3 regions of the Kutzneria kofuensis genome follow, and region 3 is predicted to be linked to each of the others. Evidence: riboswitches for the same ligand, from Rfam matches in the RefSeq annotation. Region 3 holds a riboswitch; each other region holds the start of a gene.
What was found. A riboswitch is a leader RNA that binds a small molecule or an ion and turns the genes downstream of it on or off. The one in region 3 is predicted to bind S-adenosylmethionine.
Positions count from the first base shown of each region.

Region 1: another riboswitch for S-adenosylmethionine. It lies ahead of thrC (threonine synthase); the one in region 3 lies ahead of BJ998_RS14950 (methionine ABC transporter ATP-binding protein).
Region 2: another riboswitch for S-adenosylmethionine. It lies ahead of BJ998_RS27470 (aminotransferase class V-fold PLP-dependent enzyme); the one in region 3 lies ahead of BJ998_RS14950 (methionine ABC transporter ATP-binding protein).

Region 1 covers NZ_JACHIR010000001.1:2,125,454-2,132,393, reverse strand. Annotated here, with positions in the region: gene BJ998_RS09710 (DNA internalization-related competence protein ComEC/Rec2) at 1-2,135, shown strand, start outside; gene BJ998_RS09705 (ABC transporter substrate-binding protein) at 2,191-3,393, opposite strand; gene thrC (threonine synthase) at 3,649-4,911, opposite strand; SAM riboswitch class I at 4,922-5,034, opposite strand; gene holA (DNA polymerase III subunit delta) at 5,144-6,115, shown strand; gene BJ998_RS09690 (alpha/beta hydrolase family protein) at 6,508-6,940, shown strand, end outside.
Region 2 covers NZ_JACHIR010000001.1:5,926,442-5,933,381, reverse strand. Annotated here, with positions in the region: gene BJ998_RS27480 (RluA family pseudouridine synthase) at 1-277, opposite strand, end outside; gene lspA (signal peptidase II) at 315-878, opposite strand; gene BJ998_RS27470 (aminotransferase class V-fold PLP-dependent enzyme) at 893-2,263, opposite strand; SAM riboswitch class IV at 2,301-2,415, opposite strand; gene BJ998_RS27465 (hypothetical protein) at 2,593-2,868, shown strand; gene BJ998_RS27460 (potassium/proton antiporter) at 2,875-4,356, opposite strand; gene BJ998_RS27455 (DUF167 domain-containing protein) at 4,463-4,720, opposite strand; gene BJ998_RS27450 (TetR/AcrR family transcriptional regulator) at 4,731-5,279, opposite strand; gene ileS (isoleucine--tRNA ligase) at 5,410-6,940, opposite strand, start outside.
Region 3 covers NZ_JACHIR010000001.1:3,284,874-3,291,813, forward strand. Annotated here, with positions in the region: gene BJ998_RS14940 (MetQ/NlpA family ABC transporter substrate-binding protein) at 1-239, opposite strand, end outside; gene BJ998_RS14945 (methionine ABC transporter permease) at 261-947, opposite strand; gene BJ998_RS14950 (methionine ABC transporter ATP-binding protein) at 944-1,954, opposite strand; SAM riboswitch class I at 2,180-2,270, opposite strand; gene rsmA (16S rRNA (adenine(1518)-N(6)/adenine(1519)-N(6))-dimethyltransferase RsmA) at 2,497-3,342, opposite strand; gene BJ998_RS48625 (resuscitation-promoting factor) at 3,360-4,889, opposite strand; gene BJ998_RS14965 (TatD family hydrolase) at 5,260-6,084, opposite strand; gene metG (methionine--tRNA ligase) at 6,081-6,940, opposite strand, start outside.

The DNA.
Region 1 (6,940 bases), 1.2 Mb from region 3:
TGCTGGTGATCGCCCTCGGTGCGTTGGCAACCTGTTGGATCGCAACGGTGATCCACGCGTCGGCGACGCACCCGCTGCGGCTGGATGCGGACCGGGGCACCGTCGTCAAGCTGCGGGTCGAGGTGTCGGAACGGCCGAAACCCCTTCGTACGCAAGGATTCGGCAGCCGGCAGGGCGGCGCGGACCGGGTGCTCGTGCCGGCTGGCGACGTGGTCGTGCTGGCTCAGGCCACGGACTGGGCGGACCTGCTGCCGGGCCAGTGGCTCACCGTCACCGGCCGGGCGGCGCCGGCCCGGGGTGGCGATCTCACGGTTGCGGTCGTGCAGGCCAGGGGATCGCCGACCGAGGTGACTCCGGCCCCGCCGTGGCAGCAGGTCGCCTCGGCGTTGCGCAGCGGGCTGCGGCGAGCGTCGGCGGTGCTGCCGGACGAGCAGGCGGGGCTGCTGCCCGGACTGGTCGTGGGCGACACGGCGAACCTGTCGCCACGGGTGTCCGACGAGTTCAGGGTCGCCGGCATGACCCACCTGCTCGCGGTCAGCGGGGCCAACCTGGCGATCGTCGCGGGAGCGGTGCTGTTCGCGATCCGGTTGCTGGGGCTGGGCCCTCGGATCGCGGGCGCGGGTGCGGGCCTGGCGGTGATCGGGTTCGTCATCCTCGCCGGCCCGGAGCCGAGCGTGCTGCGGGCGGCGGTGATGGGCGGCCTGGCGCTGCTGGCTCTCGTGTTGGGCCGGGAGAGATCACTGCTGCCGGCGCTGGCGTGGTCGGTGGTGGTGCTGGTGCCGATCGATCCGTCGCTCGGCCTCAACGCCGGCTTCGCGCTCTCCGTGCTGGCCACCGGAGCCCTGGTGCTGGTCGCGCCTCGGTGGGCGGCCTGCCTGCGGGGCAGGGGAGTGCCGCCGGGTGTCGCCGAGGCAGTGGCGGCGCCGCTGGCCGCCCACCTGGTCACCGCACCGGTGATCGCCGGTCTGTCCGGTGAGGTCAGCGTGGTCGCGGTGATCGCCAACCTCGTCGCCGAGCCGGTGGTCGCGCCCGTGACCGTCGTCGGCGTGCTGGCAACCGTGGCGACGCCGATCAGCCCGTGGCTGGGGGAGTTGCTGGTTCGAGTGGCGAGTCCGGAGGCGTGGTGGCTCATCCACGTCGCCCGCTACACGTCCTCGATGCCGTTGGCGACGGTGCGGTGGCCGAGCGGGCTGCTCGGTGCGGCGCTGTTGGCAGCGGTGATGCTCGCCGGCTGGGCGGTGTTGCGGTCGCGGCGGCTGAGAGTCGCGGCGGCGGTGATCGTGGCCGGTGCCGTGGTGGTGTTGATGCCGGCCCGGCTCACCGGATCCGGCTGGCCGCCGACAGGGTGGGCGATGGTGAGCTGCGACGTGGGGCAGGGCGACGCGCACGTGGTGGCGACGTCCGAGCCGGGCCGGGTGGTGCTGATCGACACCGGTCCCGACCTCAGTTCGATCGTGGGCTGCCTGCACAGGCTCGGAGTGGTCAGCATTCCACTGGTGGTGCTCAGCCACTTGCACGCGGATCACGTCGGCGGCTTGTCGTCGGTGCTCAGCGATTATCCCGTCGGGGCGGTCGGTGTCGGGCCGCTGCACGAGCCGGCGTGGGCGTGGGACCAGGTTCGGCGGCTGAGCGCCGCCGCGGGCGTGAAGGTGGTGGACGTCGTTGCGGGACAACGATTCGCGTTACCGGGAGTGACCATGACCGTGATCGCGCCGACGGCCGCGCCGAGCCATCTCGGCCCGAACGCCGAAGGCACGCCGGTGAACGACGCGTCGCTCGTGCTGCGCGCCGACACCGCCGCCGGCCGGATCCTGCTGACCGGCGACATCGAACTGGAGGGACAGGCAAACCTGTTGGCCACCAACGAGGACCTGAGCGCCGACGTGCTCAAGGTGCCCCACCACGGCAGTCGCTACTCGCTCCCGCGGTTCCTGGAACGGGTGCATCCGCGGGTGGCACTGGTCAGCGTCGGCGCCGGCAATCCGTTCGGGCACCCCAGTTCGCTGATCATCGACGCACTGGAACGGGAAGGGGCAACGGTGTTACGCACGGATGAGGACGGCGACGTGGCAGTGGTCGCGAGCCGGGACGGCCCGCTGATCGCCCGGCGTGGATCCGAACGGGTCGCCCGCTAGCCACGGCTGGGTGGTTGCCGGCCGGCATGGACCGCCCGGCACGGTGGTCACCGGGTCAACCCTTGATCTCCGACCATGCCTGGGTCCATGCGCCGTAGTCCTCGCACTTGACGTCCGTGCGACCGTCCAGGCACTGGGAGATCGGTGTGGTCCAGTAGGCGATCTTCGACGCGTACGAGGCGTCGCCGGCGTGGTAGGTGTCGCAGTGCTTGCGGTCCACGGTCAGCGCGCACGCCTTGGAGTTGGCCGGCGCTTCGCCGAAGTACTCGGCGACCTGGGCGTTGACCTCGGGGCTGATGATGTGGTTCAGCCACAGGTAGGCGCAGGTCTTGTGCTCGGACCTGGTGGCCACCATCCAGGTGTCCGACCAGCCGGTCGCGCCCTCGGACGGCACCACCGCCTCCAGCGGCACGCCGGCGCTCCTGGTGACGTTGACGGTCACCTGCCAGCCGAGGCCCACGACGGCGTCGGCGTTGGTCAGGGCCCGGCTCTCCTTGAGGTAGTCCGTCCAGTACGTGCCGACCATGGGGTGCTGCCCGCGCAGCAGGTCGACGGCGGCCCGGAACTGGGTGCTGTCGAGCGCGTAGGGGTTGGTGATGCCCAGGTCCAGGCGGTGGGCCCGGAGGTAGAGGGCGGCGTCGGCGATGTAGATCGGCGAGTCGTAGACGCTGATCTTGCCCTTGTACCGGGAGTTCGGGTCGAACACCGTCGACCAGGAGGTGGGAGCCGGGGTCACCTTGTCGGTGCGCCAGGTGAGGAGGTTCGCGCCCCAGCCGTGGGGGATGCCGTAGGGCACGCCGCCGACGCTGTTCCACGACTGGTTCTTGAGGAAGCCGAAGACATCGGCGTAGTCGGGCACAAGGGAGGTGTTCACCGGCTCCACGTCGCCGGCGGCGATCAGCCGCAGCGAGGCGTCCCCGGAGGCGGAGACGACATCGTACTGACCGGTCTTCATCAGGCTGATGGCCTCGTCGGAGGTGTCGAACTGCCGGACGTCGACCTTGCAGCCGGTCTCCTGCTCGAACGGGGTCACCCAGTCGACCTTCGGGTCGTTGGAGCCGTTCTCCGCGTAGCCGGGCCAGGCCAGCACGGACAGCTGGCCCTCCGGCTGCCCGAGCTTGCCCAGCGCGGTCAGCGAGGGCGGGGTGAAGCGCTGCCCGCCGCCGGGCATCGCCAGATTGCCGCCCGCGGCGGTGCCGCAGGCGGTGAGCGCCATGCTCGCCGCGAGCAGACCGGCCAGCAGCGCCGTGTTCTTCATGATCGACCTTCCCGCCCGTGCCGGTGACCGCGAGGTGTGCTCATGCCACCGGGTCAACCGGCGCCGCCCGGCGGGCACCGCGCCGGGGCCGGGCACGAAGGTGATGTCGTCACGTGTCGGGAGCTGCTTTAGCGCGTCCCGTGCCGCAGGCGGGAAGATCCACTCGATCGTGGCGTGCGGATCGTTGACGGCACAAAGAAGCCGGCGCGTGAGGCACGCGCCGGCAACCTTGTGGTGTGGTCAGCCCCGGTGGGGTCAGAGGCCGAGGGCCTCGGTGACGGCGGCGGCGTTCGGCGGCACGACGGCCTTCGGGCCGATGCGGTCGGCGACGGCGTCGAGCGTCTTCAGGCCGTCGCCGGTGATCAGCAGCACGGTGTCCGCGTCGGGGTCGAGCTGGCCGGTCTCGACCAGCTTCTTCGCGGTCGCCACGGTGACGCCGCCGGCGGTCTCGGCGAAAATGCCCTCGGTGCGGGCCAGCAGCCGGATGCCTTCGACGACCTCTTCGTCGGTGACGTCCTCGACGGCGCCGCCGGTGCGGCGCACGGTGTCCAGCACGTACGGGCCGTCGGCGGGCGCGCCGATCGCCAGCGAGCGGGCGATGGTGTCCGGGCGGACCGGCGACACGACGTCGGTGCCGGCCTTGTAGGCGGTGGAGACCGGGGAGCAGCCGGTGGCCTGGGCGCCGAACACCCGGTACGGGGTGGCGTCCACGAGGCCGAGCTCGCCCAGCTCGCGGAAGCCCTTGTCCACCTTGGTCAGCTGCGAGCCGGAGGCGACCGGCACCACGATCTGCCCGGGCAGCCGCCAGCCGAGCTGCTCGGCGACCTCGTAGGCCAGGGTCTTGGAGCCCTCCGCGTAGTACGGCCGGACGTTGACGTTCACGAACGCCCAGTCCTCGTGCTCGGCGGCGAGCTGGGTGGCCAGCCGGTTCACGTCGTCGTAGTTGCCGTCCACGGCGATCAGCGCGCCGTCGTAGACCGCGGTGGTGAGGATCTTGGCCTTCTCCAGCGACGACGGGATCAGCACCACCGACTCCCAGCCGGCGCGGGCGGCCGCGGCGGCGACGGCGTTGGCCAGATTGCCGGTGGAGGGGCAGGCCAGCACCTTGAAGCCGAGCTGGCGGGCGGCGGCCAGGGCGACGGCGACGACGCGGTCCTTGAACGAGTGCGTCGGGTTGCCGGTGTCGTCCTTCACCCACAGGTTGCGCACGCCGAGCGCTGCGCCGAGGCGGTCGGCCTTGACCAGGCGGGTCAGGCCGGGCTCGGTGTTGGGGTAGGACTGGACGTCGGTGGGCACCGGCAGCAGGTTGCGGTAGCGCCAGATGGACTTGGGGCCGGCCTCGATGTCCTCGCGGCGGACGTGGCCGAACTCGTAGGCGACTTCGAGGGGGCCGAAACACTCGCTACAGGCGAATTCCGCGGCCAGCGGGATCTGGTGTCCGCACTCCCGACAGCTCAGGGCGCGCGCGGGCCCGAGGTTGAAGGCGGCGGTGGTGCGAGCGTCGACGGTCGTCGTCATGGGAGGTATCTCCTCATCTTTCCCACGTGTGGGTCGGAATTGGCACCGTGATCGACGCGTGGAGATGCGTCGCCGGTTGCCGGGGCTTCGTCGGGCCGTTCCCTCTGCCCCTCTGGATGAGCGGTGTTCAGTTGTGACCTGCACGGTACGGCAATGCGACGCGGGGTCGCCACTCCGTGGCCCACGATGCGGGACCGGCGGGGCTGTCAGGGGGACGTGGAAGGATGACGGCGTGAGTGCCGCCCCCGAACCGCTGCTGCTCGTGCTCGGCGACGAGGAACTGCTGGTCGAACGGGCCGTGCGGGCCGCGCTGGCCACGGCGCGCAAGGCCGATCCGCAGGCCGATCTGACGCGTGTGCGGGTGACTGACCTCACCCCGCCGGAGCTGGCCGAGCTGCTCAGCCCGTCGCTGTTCGCCGAGGGGCGGGTGGTGGTGCTGGAGGGCGCGCAGGAGGTCGGCAAGGAGGTCGCCGACGCCGTCCTCGCCTACGCCAAGGAGCCGGCCGACGGCATCGTGCTGATCGTGCTGCACACCGGCGGCGGCCGGGCGAAGGTGGCCAAGGACCTGCCGGGCGCGCTGAAGAAGGCCGGCGCCGTGGTGGTGGAGTGCTCCAAGATCACCAAGCCGGCCGACCGGGACGCGTTCGTCCGCGACGAGGTGAAGCGGGCCGGCGGCAAGATCGATCCCGCCGGGCTGGCCGCGCTGATCGAGACCGTCGGCACCGACCTGCGGGAGCTGGCCGCCGCCGCCTCGCAGCTGGTCACTGACAATGACGGCAAGGTCGACGAGGCCGCGGTCCGCCGCTACCACCAGGGCAAGGCCGAGGTGACCGGCTTCGCCGTGGCGGATCTGGCCGTAGTGGGGGATCGGGCCGGCGCGATGGAGGCGCTGCGCTGGGCGATGCAGCTCGGCGTGCCGCACGTGCTCGTGGCCGACGCATTGGCCGAGGGGGTGCGCACCGTGGCGAAGGTGGCCTCCGCCGGCCGGGGCGACCCGTTCCGCATGGCCGGCGATCTGGGCATGCCGCCGTGGAAGGTGAAGCGGGCGCAGGGCCAGGCCCGCGGCTGGACGCCGGCCGGCCTGGCCGAGGCGATGCAGGTCGTGGCGGCGCTGAACGCCGATGTGAAGGGCGTGGCCGCCGACGCGGACTACGCGTTGGAGCGGGCGGTGTTGAAGGTGGTTGCGGCGCACCAGATGGGCTGACGCCACTGGTGTGTTGTGGTGGCCTCGCCGACTCCAGGTGCGGTGGTCGAAACGGGCGGCGCGGGGCCGGTGTGGGTGCGCCGCCACGAGGGCGTGTCTCGCGGTCGGCCTCTCCTGTTACGGCCAGTCATCGGCGATTGCCGGGCGCGGGGGCATTGAAGGCCAAGCCCTGACCGGAATTGAGTTCTGTTTCGGCGGTTCGGGAAGCCGATCCGGGGCCTTCGTGCAATTCGCTGGGCGAAGGTGACGAACTCTCATACGCTTTCGCGGCTTTGAAATCACTGCCTACGCGTACGTGCAGTGATCGTACACAGGTGACTTTCCAGGCCCATGTGGTCCGTCTGGGGGAATGGTAGGGCCGGGCGGGGGCCGCGACCGTAGATAGAGGTCGAATGCGCAAGCTCTTACCTTTGTTGTCGGCGGTGTGCATGGCGGTCGTGTTGGGACCGACCGCCGTCGGGCAGCCGAGCGCCCCGCCGAAGCCGGCCGGATCGGGTTGGCGGGTGGTGGACGGCCAGGTGGCCTGGACGTCGGCGAAGCCGATGTCGGGCGACGCGGCGGTGGAGTTCTGGTCCGACGGCAAACTGCTCGGCCGGGCCAGGTCGTCCCGCGACGGCAGGACGTTCTCGTTGCCCGGCAAGGCACTGGGCGACCTCGGCAAGGTGGAGGTCCGGGCCGGCGGGCGCCGGTTGGACGCCCCCGACCCGAAGTTCCGGGCCAACCAGGCGCCCGCCGCCCTGCCGCCGCTGCTGCCCAAGGGTGTGGCCGATCCGGGTACTCCGGGGCCGTACCAGACGGTCACGGGTGAGTACGCCCTCGACCCGG
Region 2 (6,940 bases), 2.6 Mb from region 3:
ACCCGGGACTCGGGTGCACGGCGACGCCCACGGGCTTGTCCACCACGACCACGTCGTCGTCCTCGTACAGCACGACCAGGCCCTCGACGGGGATCGCCTGCACGGTGACGGGCTGCGCGGGCGCCGGCAGCGTCACTTCGAGCCACGCGCCGGCGACCAGCCGGTCGGACTTGCCGACGGCGCGGCCGTCGACCAGCACGTCACCGGAGTCGGCCAGCGTGGCGACGGTGGTCCGGGACAGGCCGAGCAGCTTGGACAGGCCGGCGTCGACGCGCATGCCGTCGAGGCCGTCGGGCACGGGCAGCGTGCGCAGGTCACTCACCGGCCTTGGCCTCCCGCGTGGAGCGGCCGTCGTAGTCCCGGCCGATGATCGCCATCAGCACGATGAGCGCGCCACCGACGCAGATCGCCGAGTCGGCGAAGTTGAACACCGGGAAGTACTGCGCGTTCGGCCCGAACACCGAGATGAAGTCGACCACGTGCCCCTGCAGCGCGCCGGGCGCCCGGAAGATCCGGTCCAGCAGGTTGCCGAGGGCGCCGCCGAACACGAAGCCGAGGCCGACGGCCCAGCCGCGCGAGCGCAGCCGGGGCGCCACCCAGATGATCGCGGCCAGCACGCCGACGCAGATCACGCTGAACACCCACGTCATGCCGGTGACGCCGAGCGAGAAGGCGGCGTACGGGTTGCGGATCACGTCCAGGTAGACCAGGCCGCCGGCGAGTTCGAGCGGCGGCCGGCCCTCGAGGTTGGCGACGACCAGCGCCTTGGTGACGATGTCCAGGGCCAGCGCGACGACGGCGGCCGTCACCAGCAGGCCGATCCGGCGGGGCAGCAGGCGCTGGGCCGCGACCGGTTCGGTGTTGGGCTCGGTGCTCACCGGCCCATTGTCCCTCAGCTCGCGACGAACGGCGGCAGCGGCCGGGTGTCGTCGGCGGGCACCCACCGGCCGTCCTGCTGCGCGTACGTCCACTTCGGTCCCTCGGTGACCAGCGTGCGCAGCGCGGCGACGAGGCGGTCCACGTGCTCGACGGTGCTGCCGAGGCCGAGGCTGGCCCGCAGCGCGCGCTGCTCGGTGGCGTCGACGCGGTCCAGCAGCCGCCGGGTCGCCACGTGCGCGCAGAACGCGCCGTCGCGGACGCCGATGCCGTACTCGGCGGACAGCGCCGCGGCGATGAGGCCGGCCTCGTGGCCGTGGATGGTGAAGCTGACGACGCCGACGCGGTCGTGGTCGCCGTGGAAGATGCTCAGCTCGTGCAGGCCGGGGATGGTGCGCAGGCCCTCACGGAGGCGGGTCAGCAGCGCCTGCTCGTGGGCGACGATGCGGTCCCAGCCGTGACGGGTGATGGTGTCGCAGGCGGCGGCGAGCGCGTGCACACCGACCACGTTCGGCGAGCCGGCCTCGTGCCGCTCCGGCACCGCCGACCACGCGACGCCCAGGTGGTCGCCCCAGTCGACGACGTTCTTGGTGGCGCCGCCGCCGACCAGGTACGGCTCGGCGGCCTGCAGCCAGTCGGCCCGGCCGATCAGCGCGCCGGCGCCGTAGGGGGCGTACAGCTTGTGGCCCGACAGCGCGACGTAGTCGACGTCGAGGGCCTTGATGTCCACGGGACGGTGCGGCGCGAGCTGCGCGGCGTCCAGGGCGATGCGGGCGCCGTAGCGACGGGCGACGGCGGCGAGGTCGGCGACCGGCCACAGCTCACCGGTGACATTGGACGCGCCCGTCACGACCACCAGCCGCGGGCCCTCCGGGCACAGCTTCAGGGCCGCCTCCAGCGCCGGCACGGCCGCGGCCGGCGACTCCGGAGTCTGAACGCGACGGACGTTCGGGCCGCGCCAGGGCAGCAGCGCCGCGTGGTGCTCGGTGTCGAACAGCACCACGGAAGTGCGGCGCGGCAACGACTTCGCGAGCAGGTTGAGCGAGTCCGTGGTGTTGCGGGTGAACACGACGGTGTCCGAGGACCGCGCGCCCACGAAGCGCCGCAACGTGTCGCGGGCCTGCTCGTAGACCTTTGTGGACACCTGGGAGGCGAAACCCGCTCCCCGGTGGACACTCGCGTACCAGGGCAGCAGCTCGTCGACCGCGTCGCGCACCTGCTCCAGACAGGGGGCGCTGGCCGCGTGGTCGAGGTTGGCGTACGTGACGCGGTCGCCGGTGACCAGCGGCACCGACAGACGGGCGCCGACCACCGCCGGCACGGTGGGGATGTCGGTGGGGGTGATGGCGCTGTCGGTGTTGCGGGCCGGCGGGATCGCGATGGTCACCGGGGTGCTCCTCGGGTCAGGGACCCGCCTTGGAGAGGGTCCGCGCTTGCCCGGTCGCCGTGTGCGACGGGCCTGGTCCTCACCCGGGGCACCCCACCGCGGAGGAGGGTTGCCGGCCAGCTAGCCGGGGCTTGACGCTGGCACTCATGACCTTTCGGCGACCACCGTAACCGACGGTGTGCGGTTCGGTCGAGGCCCCTTCCACATCGTGAGAGGCGTCACTAACGAGTGATTTCGTTCCCGGAGGGGTGAAACGCCGGTCTTTTCCCGGCGCGACCGGCGCAGACTCGGCGGGCGCACCACGTGTGGCCGACCGCTCGGAGGTAGTCATGTTCCGCGAGCTCGACGACGAGCTCAACCGGCATCTGGCGATGCTGGCCGACCTCGCGCAGGACCCGGACGACCGGCTGGTCAGCGGCGTCACCCGGGCCCAGCTGCCGCGGGTCGTGGACGCCGTCGCCACGCTGCTCAGCGAGCACTCCCCCGACGCAGGAGGCCGCTGCGGCGCCTGCCGCCCCGACCACTGGTGGCAGCCCCGCCCCGCCTTCCCCTGCCCCGCCTACCTGGCCGTGCACCGGGCCCTCTTCGCCGGCACCCTCACCTGACCGGGGTCACTCGCGGCCCGACTCGCCCTTCCAGCGGGCAAACCGCCCGGCCCGGTCGACGGCGCGGATCCGGCGCTCGGTGGCGTCCCGGACCTTCTCGGTGGCGACGACCAGCAGCTGGTCCTCCTCCTGCAGCCGGGTCGTCGGCGTCGGGGTGAAACCGGCGTCGTCGCGCACGATCAGGCTGATGGTGGCCCCCACGGGCAGCCGTAGTTCCGACAGGTAGACGCCGTGCAGCTTGGATCCGGGCTGCACGCGGACCTGCAGGAGCTCGGCGCCGAGGGTGTCCAGCGGTGCGGAGTCGACCTCGATCTCCTGGGTGTCGCCGGGCTTCACGAGCCCGAGCCAGCGGGCGACGAGCGGCAGGGTGCCGCCCTGGACGAGGGTCAGCACGACGACGAGCACGAAGACGGCGTCGACGAGGCGTTGGGCGCCGGGAACGCCCTGGGTCAACGGAATCAGGGCCAGCACGATGGGCACGGCGCCGCGAAGTCCGGACCACGAAAGGAAGACCTGTTCCCGCCACTTCACCCGGAAGGGCGTCATGGACAGCAACACCGAGAGCGGCCGGGCCAGCAGCAGCACCACCGCGCCGGCGACCAAGGCCGGGATCAGGGCGCTCACCAGCCGCGCCGGTGAGGCGAAGAGGCCGAGCAGAACGAACAGTCCGATCTGGGCCAGCCAGCCGAGTCCCTCGGCGAACGACAGCGTGTCGGACCGGTGCGGCAGCCGGGAATTCCCCAGCACCAGGCCGGTCACGTAGGTCGCGAGCAGGCCGGAAGCGTGCACCATGTCACCGAATGCGTAGGCCAGAACACACATCGCGACGGTCGCGACCGGGTACAGGCCAGTTGCGGGCAGGGCCGCCCGTCTCAGGCCGAAAGCCCCCAACCAGCCGACGATCACGCCGATCGCGGCGCCGACGACCAGCTCGTAGCCGGCCAGCAGCGGCGTTGTCCAGCTCACCGGATCGGGTGAGACGAGCAGGATGACGGCGATGAACACCGGGGCGTCGTTGAGGCCGGATTCCAGCTCGAGCGCGCCGACCAGCCGCTTGGCCACGCCAACACCGCGCAGCACGCTGAAGACCGCCGCGGCGTCGGTCGAGGACAGCACCGCGCCCCACAGCAGGGCGGTACGCCAGTCGAGGCCGAGCAACACGTGTAGCGCCGCGCCGGTGACGGCGATGCTGATCGCGACCGCCACTGTGGACAGTGCGATTCCCAGCCCCAGCGAGCCTTTCACGGACGACCACCGCGTGGTGAGACCGCCCTCGGCCAGGATCAGCACCAGCGCGGCGATGCCCAGCGACTGGGTGAGCACGGCGTTGTCGAACCGGATGCCCAGCCCGGCCTCGCCGATCAGCAGGCCGATGCCCAGGTACAGCAGCAGCGACGGCAGGCCGAGGCGGACCGACACGCGGACGGCGAACACGGAGAGCAGGAGCACCGCCGCGCCGATACCGAGCGCTGTCGAAAGATTGGGCATCCCACCTCCCGGATGTCACCTGTTCGCCTGAACATTGTGCGTGACGATCACGGAAAAGTACTAATCGACCACTTTGGATGTCCAAAATGGACAATACAGTTCGATGTTATGCTAGAAGTTCGCGCAGCCGATCGACAGTGCCGTCCGGCACCTCCACGATCTTGTCGCGACTGCGCTCCCCGGACACGATGACCACGTCCTGACGGCGGATGCCGAATGCGCCGGCCAGCGCCTTGCGCACGGCCTCGTTGGCCTTGCCCTCCACCGCGGGCGCGGCGACGGCCACCACCAGCGCCCCGTCGCCCCACACACCGCCGACGGCGTCGCGCCGCGCGCCGGGTTTTACGCGCACAGCGAACCTCACGGCGCGGATTCTACGGGGCGGTCAGCAGCCGGTAGACGCCGCGCGCGTACTCGACGAGGTCGCCGATCTCCGCGCCCCGGCGAACGATCTGCACGTGACCGAGGAGGAAGGTGTGCATCTGCAGCGCCCGCTCCCGGGCCACGGGCTCGGCGAAGCCGAGCGCCACGAACCGGCCGCAGAGGAACGACAACCGTACCTCGGTCAGGCAGCGCATCGCCTGCGCCACCAGCGGGTCGTCGGCCGCCGCGAGCATGGCGAACTCGAGGTCGTTGTCCACGCGGTCCACGACGACCCGGCTGAACACCAGCCACAGCTGCTCGTCCGGCGGCCGGTCGACCGCCGCGAACGCGCCCAGCCCGTCGGAGATCGACCCCGTCCACTGGTCCAGCGCGGCCGACAACAGCGCCTCCCGACTGGGGAAGTGCCAGTACGCGCTGCCCTTGGTGGCGCCGAGCCGCTGCGCGAGCGGCTCGACGGCGAGGGCGCTCACGCCCCGCTCGGCGATCATCTCGAGGGCCGCGGCGACCCAGTCATCCTTCGTCCGGCGCTTCCCGGCCACGATTCCATACGGTAGCGTATGGACGTGATCCGTACGGCAGCGTATGGAATCTGGTGGGGGGAACGTGCGGGCCACACAGCCGGTGGCGACCCCGGTGTCATGGGGGTGACCGGGGTCGCCACCACCTCGCTCAGGCCTTGAGCACCTCGACCGCCACCTCGCCGCCGTCGCCGACCGCGCCGGTCACTCCGTTCTCCACCGACCCGTAGGCCACCGCGTCGGCCAGCGTCTCCGCCGCCAGGAACGCCTCGTGCGCCCGGACCGCCGCCACCACGTCGTCGGCCGCCGACACGGTCAGCGTGATCCGGTCCGACACGTCGAGGCCGGCGTCGCGACGGGCCTGCTGCACCACGCGGACCACGTCCCGGGCCACGCCCTCGGCCGCCAGTTCGTCGGTGACGACGGTGTCCAGCACGACCAGGCCCGCGCCACCGGGCAGCGCCGCCGTCGCGGCCGGGTCGGTGGCGACCAGCCGCTGCTCGTACTCGCCGGGCAGCAGGTCGATGCCGGCCGCGGACACCGAGCCGTCCTCGGCCGCGGTCCACTCGCCCGCCTTCACGGCCTTGATCACCTTCTGCACGGCCGCGCCGAGCCGCGGACCGCAGGCCCGCGCGTTGACGGTGAGCTGGAACTGGCCGTGCGCCGCCACGTCCGTGGTCAGCTCGACCGACTTCACGTTGACCTCGTCGCCGATCAGGCCGACGAACGGCCGCAGCGCCTCGGCGTCCGGCGTGGCCACCACGAGCCCGGCCAGCGGCAGCCGCACCCGCAGCTTGTTGGCCTTGCGCAGGGACAGCGCCGCCGAGCAGACCTGCCGCACCTCGTCCATCGCCGACACCAGCGCCGCGTCCGCGGGCACCTCCGCCGGCTTCGGGAAGTCCGTCAGGTGCACCGAGCGGCCGCCGGTCAGGCCGCGCCACACCGACTCCGTGGTCAGCGGCAGCAGCGGCGCCGCCACCCGGCTGACCAACTCCAGCACTGTGTGCAGGGTGTCGATCGCGTCCTGCTCGCCGGCCCAGAACCGGTCCCGCGAGCGGCGGACGTACCAGTTGGTCAGGACCTCGAGGAAGTCGCGGACGGCGAAGCACGCGCCGGCCAGGTCGTAGTCGTCCAACGCGCTCGACACCGCGACCACCAGGTCGTGGGTCTTGGCCAGCACGTACCGGTCGAGCACGTGCTCGCTGTCCACCCGCCAGGTGCCCTGCACGCCGGCCGCGTTGGCGTACAGCGCGAGGAAGTACCACGAGTTCCACAGCGGCAGCACGGCCTGGCGCACCGAGTCGCGGATGCCACGCTCGGTGACGATCAGGTTGCCGCCGCGCAGGATCGGGCTGGACATCAGGAACCAGCGCATGGCGTCCGAGCCGTCCCGCTCGAACACCTCGTTGACGTCCGGGTAGTTGTTCAGCGACTTGGACATCTTCTGGCCGTCGTCGCCGAGCACGATGCCGTGCGCGATGCAGTTGCGGAACGCCGGCCGGTCGAACAGCGCCGTGGCCAGCACGTGCATGTTGTAGAACCAGCCGCGGGTCTGCGCGCTGTACTCGACGATGAAGTCGCCGGGGTAGTGGTGCTCGAACCAGTCGGTGTTCTCGAACGGGTAGTGCACCTGCGCGAACGGCATCGAGCCGGACTCGAACCAGCAGTCCAGCACCTCGGGC
Region 3 (6,940 bases):
GACTTGTCCACCAGCGACGTGTTCGGCGTGACGTAGTCGGTGAACTCCTTGACCTGGATCTTCAGGCCCTTGGCCGGCGCCAGCTTGTCGGCGACGTAGGACAGGATCTGGCCGTGCGGGGTGGGGCTGACGCCGACGACGAGCGGGGCGTTCGGGTCTGCGGCCGCGCCGCCGCCCGTCCCGCAGGCGGCCGCGGTGGCCGTCACGAGGGCAGCAAGGAGCGCAACACGGAGCTTCATGGGACTGTGGTTCCTCGAGTTTCAGGCGGTGACGCGGCGACGGCGGTCGATGAGCCGTGACGTCACGTCGAACAGCAGTTGGATGAGCATGGCGATGGCGCCGAGCACGAGCACCGTCGTCCAGAGCACGCGGTCGTCGTAGCGCTGGTATCCGTAGCGAATGGCGAGATCGCCCAGGCCCTCGCCGCCGACGACCCCGGCCATGGCGGAGAAGCCGACGAGGGTGACGGCGGTGACGCCGACCGCGGACACCAGCGCGGGGGCGGATTCGCCCAGCAGCACGGACCGCACGATGCGGGTCCGGCTGGCGCCGGTGGTGACGGCCGCTTCGACGACCGTCGCGTCCACCTCACGCAGCGCGGACTGGACGAGCCGGCCGAGGAAGGGCACCGCCCCGATGGCCAGCGGCACGATCGCCGCGGTCGGGCCGATCGAGGTGCCGATCAGCGGGCGGGTGACAACCTGTTGCAGCAGCACGATGAGCACGATGAACGGCAGCGATCGGCCGAAGTCCACCACGGTGCCCAGGATCCGGTGCAGCACCGGGACGGGCCGCAGCCCGCCCGGCGCCGTCACGTGCAGCAGCACGCCCAGCGGGATCCCGAACACCGTGGCGAACAACGTCGCCACGCCGACCATGTACAGCGTCTGGCCGAGCGCGGGGTGGAGCAGGTCGAACACATCGGACCACGGAGTGGTCTGTCTCACGCAGCGACTCCCTGCGGACCCTTCGGGGTCCGTCGAACGAGGGCGCCGGCCTCGGAGATCCACTCCAGCGCGGAGTCGGCCCGCTCGCCGGTCAGGCCCAGTCGGAACCGGGCGACCGGGGTCTCGCCGAGGCGGGTCAGTCCGCCGCCGAGCACGGCGAGGTCGACGCCGAACCGGTTGGACGCCTCCGGCAGCAGCGCGCCCACCGCGGCGAAGCCGACCAGCACCACGTCCGCGACGCGGTCGTGGTCGCCGGCGATGCCGTCGGTCTGGTCGAGCGCGGGCAGCAGCGCGTTGGCGGTGCGACTGTCCACATCGGACACGAGGTCGAGCAGCCTGCCGTTCTCCACGATCCGGCCGCCGTCGAGCACGGCGACGTCGTCGCAGATCCGGCGGACGACCGCCATGTCGTGTGTGACAACAACAACCGTGACTCCGAGCTCCGCTCGGGCCCGGTCGAGAACGGTGAGCACGGAGCCGGTGGTCTCCGGGTCCAGCGCCGAGGTGGGCTCGTCCGCGAGCAGCACGGACGGGTTCGCGGCCAGCGCGCGGGCGACCGCGATGCGCTGCCGCTGCCCGCCGGAGAGCTGGTCGGGGTAGGAGGCGGCCTTGTCGGTCAGGCCGACCAGGTCGAGCAGTTCGCCGACGCGGCGGCGGCGGGTCGGGCCGTCGACGCCCGCGGTTTCCAGCGGCAGCGCCACATTGCCGGCCGCCGTGCGCTGACGCAGCAGCGAATCCCCTTGCGGCACAACGCCGATCTGCCGGCGGGCCGCGCGCAGCCGGTTGCCGTCGAGCGTGACGAGGTCGGTGCCGTCGACGCGGATGGCGCCGCTGTCCGGGCGCTCGAGCAGAGCGATGCAGCGGGCCAGGGTCGACTTGCCGGAGCCGCTCGGGCCGACGACGCCGCAGACGGCGCCGGCCTGGACCTCGAGGGTGACGCCGTCGAGGGCGCGCACGGCGCCGCCCCGGGCGGGGAATGACTTGACCAGATTGTCGACAGTGATCACTGTTTGCTCCACGGCACGCGCGGCCACGCGCGCTGATGGCGCGCGAGGGCCGTCCTTTTTGGACCGTCCTATCGGGACGAGACGAATGAGGGTGAACCGACAGCAGGCGGCGGTAGGGGTGTTACCGGCCGGCCCGACAGCCCGTCGCGGTGCGGCGGCACTGATCGACAACTCGACGGCGAGTGAGCAGCCGCGCTGCGCACACTCGGGCGAGGTCCATGACGTCCTCCATCGGTCCTGGCTGTAGCACCTGCCCGGGGTCGGGTGGTTGCTGCGGCTTCGTCGATCCAGGTCTCTCGGCCGCTCGGGATGGATGCAAGTAGCAGTACACCTGACCGGTATGTGGAAAATCAAGCCGTGCCCGGAAAGAACCACGGATCGTTCGGTATGTCACACAGATGCCCGACGATTGCTCGGTCCACGACGTATCGCACGGTAGGTTCCCCGGCACCCTCGGTCATCCGGAGGGGTCCGGGTTGTCCACGGGCTGGACGTCCGGGAAGAAGCACGACCGGCGGGGCGTTGGCCCGGACATGGGGGTACTACGCGGCGGCTACCTCGGCGATGCGGGCGAACTCGGCGATGCCGAGCTGCTCACCACGGAGCGACGGGTCGACACCGGCGGCGGTGAGCAGCTGACCGGCCCGGTCAGCCGAGCCGGCCCAGCCGGCCAAGGCAGCCCGGAGGGTCTTGCGCCGCTGGGCGAAGGCGGCGTCCACCAGGGAGAACAGCGCTTCCCGTGACACCGAGGACGGGGGCTCGCGGCGGGTGAAGGCGACCAGGGCGGAGTCGACGTTGGGCACGGGCCAGAACACCGATCGAGGCACGGGACCGGCACGGCGGGCGTCGGCGTACCAGGCGAGCTTGACGCTGGGCACGCCGTAGACCCGGCTGCCGGGCCCGGCGGCCATGCGGTCGGCGACCTCGGACTGCACCATGACGAGCCCGGTCCGCAGCGAAGGCAGCTCGGCCAGCAGGTGCAGCACGATCGGCACGGACACGTTGTACGGGAGGTTGGCGACCAGAGCGGTCGGCGCGACCCCGATCTCGTCGGCGGTGACGCGCATGGCGTCGGCGCCGACGACGGTGAGCCGGGAGGCGACGTCGGGCGCGAACTCGGCGGCGGTGACGGGCAGCCGAGCGGCCAGCACGGGATCGATCTCCACGGCAACGACGGCCTTGCACGCCGGCAGCAGCGCCAAGGTCAGCGAACCGAGCCCGGGGCCGACCTCAAGCACGACGTCGTCGGCCGTGACACCGGAGGCGGTGACGATGCGCCGCACGGTGTTGGTGTCGTGCACGAAGTTCTGGCCCAGCTTCTTGGTCGGACGGACGTCCAACTCCTTGGCGAGGGCACGGACCTCGACGGGTCCCAGCAGTTCGGGCACGAACGGGGATTCTAGGCTCAGGTCAGACCGAGGATCTGGGCGCACTGCCACGGCTGCAGGCCGCGAGCGGCGCGCACCCGGTTGGCGATGGCGATCTGCTGCTCACGGGTGGCCAGGTCGGCCCGCGGGGCGTACTGCCCGCCGCCGTTGGAGGTCCACGTCGGGATGTCGAACTGCAGGCCGCCGTAGTAGCCGTTGCCGGTGTTGGCGTGCCAGTTGTTGCTGGACTCGCACTTGGCGATGCGGTCCCAGATCTCGTCGCCCGGCAGCGGCTTGGTGCCGTTCTTGACGATCTTCGGCTTCATCGGCGTGATGACCTGCACGCCGATCTGCTGCTTGTCGGCCTGCTTGCCGTTGTGCATGGTGACCCGGTAGGTCACGGTCTGCTTGCCGACCACGCCCGGGTCCATGACCTGGGTGACGCCCTCGTCCAGGGTCGGGTCGTTGACGATCTGCGTCGTCGGCTGGATGTCCTGGTTCTCCTGGACGACCGTGACGCCGTTGCGGCTGACGGTGATCTGCGCGCCGCTGGCCAGCTTGGTGTCCGCGGCGGGCGCGACGTTGTCGTCGGCGCCGAGGGTGATGTTCAGGGACTTCAGCAGCTCCTGGATGGTCACCGCGTAGGTGGTGAGCTGCTTGGGGGCGTTGCCGCCGTCGCTGATCGTGACGGTCTTGGCCGTCCTGACGTCCATCGACATGCCGGACAGCGGGATCTGCTTGGACGGGTCGACCGAGAGCTTGGCGTTGTCGGTCTTGACGCCCATCTCGCGCAGCGCGTCGGCGACGGTGAGGGACTTGACCCACTGGGTCTTCGCGACGCCGTCCACGGACACGGTCATCGTGCGGCCGCGCTGCAGGACGATCTTGCCGCCGTCGGCGATGGACGAGCTGGCCGAGGGCATCAGCGAGTCGTGGGCGCCGGCCGACAGGCCCTGCTTGGCCAGCACGTCGCCGACGGTGCCGGAGTAGGTGTGCACGGTCATCTCGTGACCGTCGACGTCGACGGTGACGGCCTTGTCCATGGCCAGCGCGGTGGCGCCGCCACCGGCGAGGCTGACCAGGGTGGCCATCACGGCGGCCTTGATGAACCGGCGCTTCCACGGCGACCGGGTGTCCTGCTCGGTCTTGACGACCGCCTTGCGCTGGGGCTCCGGGACGAGGTTGGCGTCCTCGAGTCCCTCCTCCAGCTCCTCCCAGCACTGCGCCAGGCCCTCGGTGAGCGGGCCGGCGTCGTCGCGGATGATCGGCAAGACCGTGGTCTTGGCGTTCATCAGCTCGAGGAGCTGGTCGAGCTCCATGTTGACGGAGTTGAGGATGTCCTGGGCGTCGGGGCCGAGGACGTCCATCACGTCCTGGGTGGAGACGTACGCCCCGCCGGGCACGAACTGGCGGGTGGCCTCGAGCTCGGCCTCCCAGTCCCAGTCCCAGTCGAGGTCCGGCCGCACTGCGGTCCAGGCCGAGGTCTGGCGCTCGGCGACGGCGACCCCGGTGTGGGGTGCCCAGAAGCTCTGAGCGCTCTGCGCCTGGGTGGGCGCTTCCTCGGACACGCGCGGTCTACGGTGCCTACCGGTCCCAGTCACGGGGTCGTTACCTCCGAAAAGCCGATGGTCCGCGAAGAGTTCCGCGGCTGTTTTCGCCACTAGCCGACGTCAGCCGCTGGTACTTCTCCTCGCTTCGCTCGGGTCTCGTGCTCCGACTGCCTTGCTTGGTCCCGTAGCCAACGCCGTCCGGCTGGCCTCCCTTGCGGAAGCCGGCCGTCCCCGACGAACGCCGACCTGACTGCGGGCCGGTGGTGGACCACTGAGTCCGACGCACCGATCACGGGACCGTAACGGAGGTCGGGCGTGTGAGCAAACATTCCCGGGGTTGTTGTGTCTCCAGTCACACCACGGGGTGATTTCTTTGCGGCACGGAGGGTCATACGCCCAGGCCGAAGACTCGGTTCACCGTTGCGGTGACAATTGTTGCCAGCTCACCGACGTGCACTCCGCGTAGATCAGCGAGTTCACGGAGCGTGTACGCGGCGCAGTACGGCTCGTTGGGACGGCCGCGGAACGGGTGCGGCGTCAGGAAAGGCGCGTCGGTCTCCACAAGCAACTGTTGCAGCGGCACAACCATTGCCGCCTCCCGCAACGCGCCTGCGTTGCGAAACGTGACCGTGCCCGAGAACGACAGCACGTAACCGGCGTCCACGCAGCGTCGCGCCATGTCCACGTCGCCGGAGAAACTGTGGAACACCACGGTGTCCGGGGCGCCCTCTTCGTCCAGGATGCGCAGCACGTCCTCGTGCGCGTCCCGGTCGTGGATCATCAGCGGCTTGCCGAGCCGCTTGGAAAGCCCGATGTGCCAACGGAAAGCGTCCTGCTGGGCGTCGTGCGGGGCGTAGTCCCAGTAGTAGTCCAGACCGGTCTCGCCGACCGCGACCACCCGCGGGTGCGCGGCCAACTCGGCCAGCTCCTCCCGCTCGGCGTCGCCGAAGTCCTTGGTACGCGTGGGATGCAGCGCGACGGCGGCGAACACGCGATCATCCCAGGTGGACGCTTCCACGGCCCAGCGCGCGGCCGCCATGTCGTCCGCGACGGTGATCGCGTGCCCGATGCCGGCCGACTCGGCGCGGTCCATCATGGACCGGACATCGGCGGAATCCTTGGCGCCACAGGCTTCCAGATGCGTGTGGGCGTCGACCGCCGACACCGGAAGACGCTCCGGTATCGGCGGCCGCGCACCCTTGCGTGGAGTCACTTCTCGATCGGAGCCCACTCCGGACCGGTCTCCGCCAGCTCCGGGTCGAGCTTGGCGAACAGCGGCGTCGGCTTGCTCAGCGGCACGCCGACCTCGATCGGCGTGGACTCCCACTTGGCCTGCTCGGCCTTGTAGTCACCGGTCAGCACCGGGTACTCGCGCGACGGGTCGTCCAGGTCCGTGACCTCACGCATCTCCGGCTGCGACGCCCACAGGCCGGTGCCGCCGAGCAGCTCGTGGATCTTCTGGGCGGAGTGCGGCAGGAACGGCGTGAGCAGCGTGTTGGCGTCCTTGACCACCTGCAACGCGGTGTGCAGCACCGTGTCGCGGCGGGCCGGGTCGTCCTTGAGCTTCCACGGCTCCTGGTCGGACAGGTACTTGTTGGCCGCCGACACCACCCGCATCGCCTCGCCGATGCCGGCGCGGAAGCGGGAGTGGCGCAGGTGCGTGCCCACGGTGTCGAACGCGGCCCTGGACAGCGCCTTCAGGTCCTCGTCGGCCTGGGTGGGCGCGGTCGGCGCCGGCACCGCGCCGACGTTCTTGTGCGCCATCGAGACCGACCGGTTGACCAGGTTGCCCCACTCGTTGGCCAGCTCGAAGTTGATCCGCCGGACGAACTCCTCCCAGGTGAAGTCCACGTCCTGGGTCTCGGGGCCGGCCGCCGAGATGAAGTAGCGCAGCGCGTCCGGGCCGAACTCGGCCAGGAAGTCCCGCACGTAGATGACGCGGCCCCGGGAGGTGGAGAACTTGGAGCCGCTCATGGTGAGGAACTCGCTGGAGGCGATCTCCGTCGGCAGGTTGAGCGTGCCGTAGCGGCCGGGCTTGCCGCCCTTGTCGCCGGCCCCGTTGTGGCCGA